Regions from separate parts of the Brevibacillus sp. HB1.3 genome, predicted to be linked through region 2. Evidence: riboswitches for the same ligand, from Rfam matches in the RefSeq annotation. Region 2 holds a riboswitch; the other holds the start of a gene.
What was found. Region 2 has a riboswitch for S-adenosylmethionine ahead of HPY31_RS24340 (homocysteine synthase). Riboswitches for the same ligand answer to the same signal wherever they lie in the genome.
Positions count from the first base shown of each region.

Region 1: another riboswitch for S-adenosylmethionine. It lies ahead of metK (methionine adenosyltransferase); the one in region 2 lies ahead of HPY31_RS24340 (homocysteine synthase).

Region 1 covers NZ_JABMIT010000002.1:81,061-84,483, forward strand. The annotation lists gene HPY31_RS05100 (polysaccharide deacetylase family protein) at 1-285, opposite strand, end outside; gene metK (methionine adenosyltransferase) at 434-1,639, opposite strand; SAM riboswitch class I at 1,773-1,874, opposite strand; gene HPY31_RS05110 (S8 family peptidase) at 1,936-3,423, opposite strand, start outside.
Region 2 covers NZ_JABMIT010000013.1:74,476-77,898, forward strand. The annotation lists gene HPY31_RS24325 (YqzG/YhdC family protein) at 65-403, shown strand; gene HPY31_RS24330 (SCO family protein) at 400-1,026, opposite strand; gene HPY31_RS24335 (rhodanese-like domain-containing protein) at 1,109-1,420, opposite strand; SAM riboswitch class I at 1,732-1,838, shown strand; gene HPY31_RS24340 (homocysteine synthase) at 1,928-3,232, shown strand; gene HPY31_RS24345 (ArsR/SmtB family transcription factor) at 3,387-3,423, shown strand, end outside.

The DNA of each region.
Region 1 (3,423 bases), on a different contig from region 2:
TATGACATACCGCTGATTCGATTGATCCGTGACATGATGGTACGTCAAAACAACAACCTGATTGTTATACCACTTTTTCGTTTGAACCACTGCTTCTTCTGTTGGTGTGACGTTTGGCTCAGCATTTTTTGTCTCACTTATGCTTATAGACGTATCCACTTGGGGAAAAGGTTGCACTTCTTGTTTATTCTTTTTTTCCAGAAAAGATTCGCCTAACAACCCAATAGCCACTATAAAAAACAAAAAAGTAAGAAATACGATCAGGAAGAGCCTTCTGTTCGGCAAAAAAACCCCTCCTCTACTTCCTCACTAGGAGATTCGACACAGTCATACAAATTCCTGTGCAACAATTGACCCAATAATTGGATGACTCTGCTCCTAAAAGAAAAAGAGCCCAGTAGCAACACCAGGCTCTTTTTATGTCTTTGGAATATTAGAGTTGAGCAGCCTCTTGCTTCAGAACTTCTGCTTTGTCTGTTTGCTCCCAAGGAACATTCAGGTCATTGCGTCCGAAGTGGCCATATGCAGCTGTTTGTTTGTAGATAGGACGACGCAGGTCGAGCTGCTTGATGATACCAGCAGGACGCAGGTCGAAGTGTTTGCGAACCAATTTCACCAGAGCTTCTTCGGAAATGGTACCTGTGCCGAATGTATCTACTGCGATGGAAACTGGTTGTGCTACACCAATTGCGTAAGCAACTTGTACTTCGCATTTGTCTGCGAGACCAGCAGCCACGATGTTTTTCGCTACATAACGAGCTGCGTAAGCACCGGAACGGTCAACTTTCGTCGGATCTTTACCGGAGAACGCACCACCGCCATGACGAGCATAACCGCCGTAAGTATCTACGATGATTTTGCGGCCAGTCAAGCCAGCATCCCCTTGTGGTCCGCCAATTACGAAACGGCCAGTTGGGTTGATGAAGTATTTGGTTTCAGCGTCCAACAGTTCAGCTGGAACAACTGGTTTGATTACGTGTTCAACCAGATCTTGCTTGATTTGCTCGAGAGTTGTTTCAGGAGCATGTTGGGTAGAAATAACAATTGTATCGATACGAACTGGTTTGTCGCCATCGTACTCAACGGTTACTTGTGTTTTTCCGTCAGGACGGAGGTAAGCAAGTGTTCCGTTTTTACGTACTTCAGTCAGGCGACGAGCCAATTGGTGAGACATGCTGATTGGAAGTGGCATCAGTTCAGGTGTTTCATTGCAAGCAAAACCAAACATCAAACCTTGGTCACCAGCACCAATTGCTTCGATCTCAGCATCAGTCATTTTGCCTTCGCGTGCTTCCAATGCTTGGTCTACACCAAGTGCAATGTCAGCGGACTGCTCGCCAATTGCAGTAATAACACCGCAAGTGTCAGCGTCAAAACCAAATTTCGCACGGTCATAGCCGATTTCACGAATGGTTTCACGAACGAGCTTTTGGATATCCACATAAGTGTTTGTAGTGATTTCACCTGCTACGAGAACCAAACCAGTAGTTACGGAAGTTTCGCAAGCTACGCGAGCGTTTGGATCTTTGGACAGGATCGCATCCAAGATGGAGTCGGAAATTTGGTCACAAATTTTATCCGGATGTCCTTCAGTTACAGATTCGGATGTAAACAGACGACGACCTTTTTGCAAAGCCATGAGAAAATACCTCCTTTGACCTCATACAAATAGTGTGGTAGCCGAGTTAGGATTTTATCTACGTAAACGCAAATAAAAAACCTTTTCCAATTTTTAGGAGGAAAAGGTTTGAGCGTTTTTTGCTTCCTTCATCCTCTTATCGGCCAGAACAGATGTCCGTTCTGCTGGTTAGCACCGCTCTAGCTCGGTTGCCGGGCTTCATAGGGCCAGTCCCTCCGCCTGCTCTGGATAAGAGTATCCATTACGGATAATAGAATAATTGTTTTTTTCAGAGATGTCAATAGGAAAATTTTTACTTATAATTGATAGGCTTTTGAAAGTACTACCACTACCTCGGCGCGAGTTGCTCTTCCATTCGGTTTAAAGGAAGAACCGTACCCATTAACCCAATTCCTCGAGGTCAAAGCCTCGATGGCAGGAGAAGCCCAGTGACTCGTTGGCACATCCCGATAATTCGAGGTACCGTGATTATACATCAACACATTACGTGCCCGCGCGATCATTATCGCCATCTCTGCACGCGATATCGGCTGATCCGGCTTCATTTCATTCTTCGGGTACCCTTTCAATATTCCCAATTGATAAGCTACGCCTAGGTTGTGATACGCCCAGTGCCGCTTTGGCATATCCCGGAAGGTCGTTTTTCCTGTATAGGTAGTCGCTACCTTAGAACCGGTCGCACGCATCGATTTAAGCAGCATCGTCGCAAACTCCGCACGGGTCACTGCCTGATTCGGCTTGAATGACGCATCATTAAACCCATTTACAATATCGCGAGAGCTAAGTCTGACGATCTCTGAGCGCGCCCAGTGGTCCGAAATATCGCGATAACCCGCTATCAATTTCTGCTGCGTCACCGTGAGTCGGTACGATTCATATTTGAACGAAGTACCACTATTAAGGCGCACATAATATTTTCCTGGCTGCAAACGCAAACCGATAATATCGTTTCCTCGCTTCGACAGCTCCGCTACCTCATTCGTCGAAGCAAGCGCATAGTTCAAGTTTCGATCGCTATAGAGCGCGAAACGAAAGCCGCTATCGACAGGAATGTACGGCGCTCGGAACGTCACATACGATTCACTATTCACAGTAAATTGGAACCAGTCGGAATCGGTAGCTGTCGGTATCGTGCCTGACATAACTGTCCCACCGCTTAGCGGAGACGCTGTTTGATAGGTGTCATTCGGCTCATTAAAATCTTTTTTTACTGGCGTGTATCCCAGATCCAGCTGATATTCGCCATTCACCGCATTGCGATTGTACTCACTCACACGGATGTAATACTTGCCTGGTGACACTTCTTTTTGGACGCGCTCTGTCGGATTGTCTTTTGTTCCATTATCGTAGGTAGGGTCCCAGACAACCATCTTTTTACCGAGCTCTTGTTTACCAATACTCAGCAATAAATCGACACGCTTGTTATCAGGACTAACCGTGACATCCAAATGCCCGTATTCACGAACATAGTAGGAGAACCAATCCTGATCCCCTTCATCGTGAAAATTGCCTGTTACACTGATTTCGTTGCCTACGAGTGGCCTTGCCGTCTCTTGCGTATCGTTCGGTTCGTTACGGTCCGGATTGATGGTAAACTTACTCGTCAGCACGTAGGTAAAAGCGTTGTTGACCCCTCCGTTACGCATTAACCGGATATTCATATTTCCCGCTTTGACCGGGACAGTAATCGTATCTCCATTCCCGAAGTACTGCGTAATCGGCGGACGATTCTCTGGGTAAAAGGTAGCTGCCATCGCGGAAGAAACACCAGATGTCACTGACGC
Region 2 (3,423 bases):
AATGATATTCCGAAAAGTCTTCAAAATACATGGCAAACCATTTGAAAAAGAGAGGGAATAGCAAGTGCAAACCGTTCGTCGCCTATTTCGCTATCGGAACATGATGCCCCTTCTCTCCACCGTCCTTTTTCTGCTCATCTTTCAGCCGTTCCCTACCTATGCCCAGCCTCCCTATGCAAAATGGGGCAAGCTCGCGATGCAGGAAACGATGAAGCGATATCCAAACGCTCAAATTGTGGACTACCTGCATGTCGGACGAAAACAAAAAACGCCCACCACGTCAGAAGAGACGTTTAAGCTCTTGCTTCAAGAAAGCAATCGCAGGTGGGCGTTACTCGTTCATATTGAATTCGTGAATCAAACAGAAGAGGTCGTAAACATCTTCTATGAGGAGACACGCTAGTCAGCGAGTTGTACCATCTCTTTCATCATGACTTCCAGCTCCATGTTGGCTGCCATCCCGTACGCGCGACGCATGTTTCCCTCTCCATCCACAAGGAACATGCGAGCCGTGTGGGAATAAGAACCATCTGGCTCCTTAATGACCATCAGACCAAAATCCTTCGTCACTTTCTCTACAGCCTGAGCATCCCCGCGCAGGAACTTCCAGCCACTCTGATCTGCCTTGAACTTGGCTGCATACTCCTGCAAGACTTCCGGTGTATCGTTATCAGGGTCAAAGGAAATGGAAACAAACTCCACTTTGTCTCCGAACAGTCCCTTTTCCTTCAACTGATCTTGCAGCTTGGCCATGTTGAACGTAGTCGCCGGACAAATATCCGGACACTTGGTGAACATAAACTCTACCAGTCGTACCTTGCCAGCACTTGAATGAAATGTATAGGTTGTTCCATCACTATTGTCCAAGGTGAAGTCCGCGATCGGCTTCAACACCTCGATCTTCTCTTTTGTCATGTAATTATAACCAAATACTCCGACGATAGCTAAAATGATAATACCAGCTAACACAGGAAACCAATGTTTCTTCATTGCAGATTCCTGCTGCAATTGTGCTCCTTCACTCATCGGTTGCTTCCTCCCTGCTTGTCCCATGCGTGAATGCCTCCTGATTACACGCGGGAGGCATTCACACTGTTTCTATCACGTCTTATTGTTCCACTTCACCTGGCCATGCGAGCATGCCGCCAACCATATTCGCCACGTCATACCCTTGTGCACTCAAATACTCGGTAGCTGAATTGCTTCTGGCACCACTGCGGCAAACCATCACAATCGGAATGTTCTTATCCAGCTCATCGATACGATGTGGCAAAAAGCCAAGTGGGATCAGCTTTGCCTCTTTAATGTGACCTGCATTCCACTCATCTACTTCACGTACATCAATGACTTGCAGTTCCTCTTTGGCTTCCAGCTTTTCCAACAGCTCTTGTGGTGTCATTTCCTTTACTCCATGGCTCATTGTTATTTATCCTCCTATATGTACGATCAGATCAGTTGTAACCACCTCCATGATATCATACGCTTTTTTACTTTTCTAACGCGAAGAGCACTTGGCTTCACCCTGCATTGATACTCCCTATTTTCTACCATTATCTCCTATTTCGCTGCGGCAGTAGCCACACGGGATGTGAACAGCTTGAGACAAAACCGTTACAAATTAATGGCATGAGTAAACCACCTTCATTCATATATACACAAAAACCTCCCTGATAACTGTATATTCCGCATTGACAGCAAGGATTTATTTTCATACAATTACGACAACAATTATTTTCATCAAGAGCGGTGGAGGGACAGGCCCTACGAAGCCCGGCAACCAGCAGATTAGCTGCATGGTGCCAATTCCTGCAGAATCCAGTGATTCTGAGAGATGAACAAAAGCCCGTGCATGATGGAGCTTCTTCTTCTCAGGAGAATGCTCCGTTTTTTTATTCGCCGATTTCCCATAGTAAAAGGAGAGATGGACATGTCCGATCAACAACAATGGAAGCCAGAAACACTTGCGGTACACGGTGGGCAGGAGGTTGACCCTGTAACAGGCTCTCGAGCTGTTCCGATCTATCAGACGACCTCCTATGTTTTCCGCGATACGGAGCATGCAGCCAACCTATTTGGCCTAAAAGAGTTTGGGAACATCTATACACGCATCATGAATCCCACACAGGATGTATTTGAGAAGCGTGTTGCCCTGCTCGAAGGTGGGGTTGGTGCACTCGCGACCGCATCCGGGCAGGCTGCCATTACATTCGCCATCTTAAATATTGCACATGCGGGTGACGAGATCGTCGCTTCCAGCAGCCTGTACGGCGGTACCTACAACCTGTTCGCCCACACTCTTCCCCGCCTCGGTATCAAGGTTCATTTTGCAGATCAATCCAATCCGGAAAATTTCCGGGCCTATATCAATGAAAAGACAAAAGCCGTGTTTTGCGAGACAATCGGCAACCCGCGCATTGATGTCGCTGATATCGAGGCGATCGCCCATATTGCCCACGAGAATGGTGTGCCGTTGATCGTGGATAACACCTTTGCGACTCCGATTTTGTGCCGTCCTTTTGAGCACGGGGCCGATATCGTCGTGCACTCCACCACCAAATTCATCGGCGGCCACGGAACAGCAATTGGCGGTATCATCGTAGACTCAGGAAAATTCGACTGGAACAACGGAAAATTCCCAGGTCTGACTACACCAGATCCAAGCTACCATGGCGTCGTCTATACAGAAGCAGTCGGTCCGCTTGCCTATATTATCAAGGCACGTGTCCAGCTCCAGCGCGATATCGGGGCAGCAGTCGCTCCGATCAACTCCTTCTTGTTCCTGCAAGGATTAGAAACTCTGCATCTGCGAATCGAGCGGCATAGCCAGAACGCCTTGGCAGTAGCCCAGTTCCTCGCCAATCACTCCGCCGTAGAGTGGGTGAGTTATCCGGGATTGGAGTCAGACTCCCAGCGTGAATTGGCCCAAAAATATTTGCCAAAAGGGGCCGGCGCGATCCTGACCTTTGGCATTCGCGGTGGCGTTGAGGCAGGAAAAACATTGATCGAATCAGTGAAGCTGTTCTCCCATCTCGCAAATGTCGGAGATTCCAAGTCACTCATCATTCATCCAGCGAGCACAACACATCAGCAGATGACAGAAGAAGAGCAGGCAGCAGCCGGAGTGACTCCTGGACTTATTCGCCTCTCCGTCGGTACAGAAGCGATCGACGATATCCTCACTGATCTGGAGCAAGCACTACAGCGTGCGTTGCAATTATCCACGGTCGGTTAACCATACCTTTACAGACAGAAGAATCACATGATCTCTTTCGTTAGAGATTTGTGATTCTTCTTTTCGTTTTCTCATTTCGTTCGAAAAATATTGAATTTAAAATTCGCATTTTATAAAATACATAATCATGTACAAATTTTGGAAGGATGATCACATGAAAATTTTGAACATTGGCAGTGAACGAACAACCT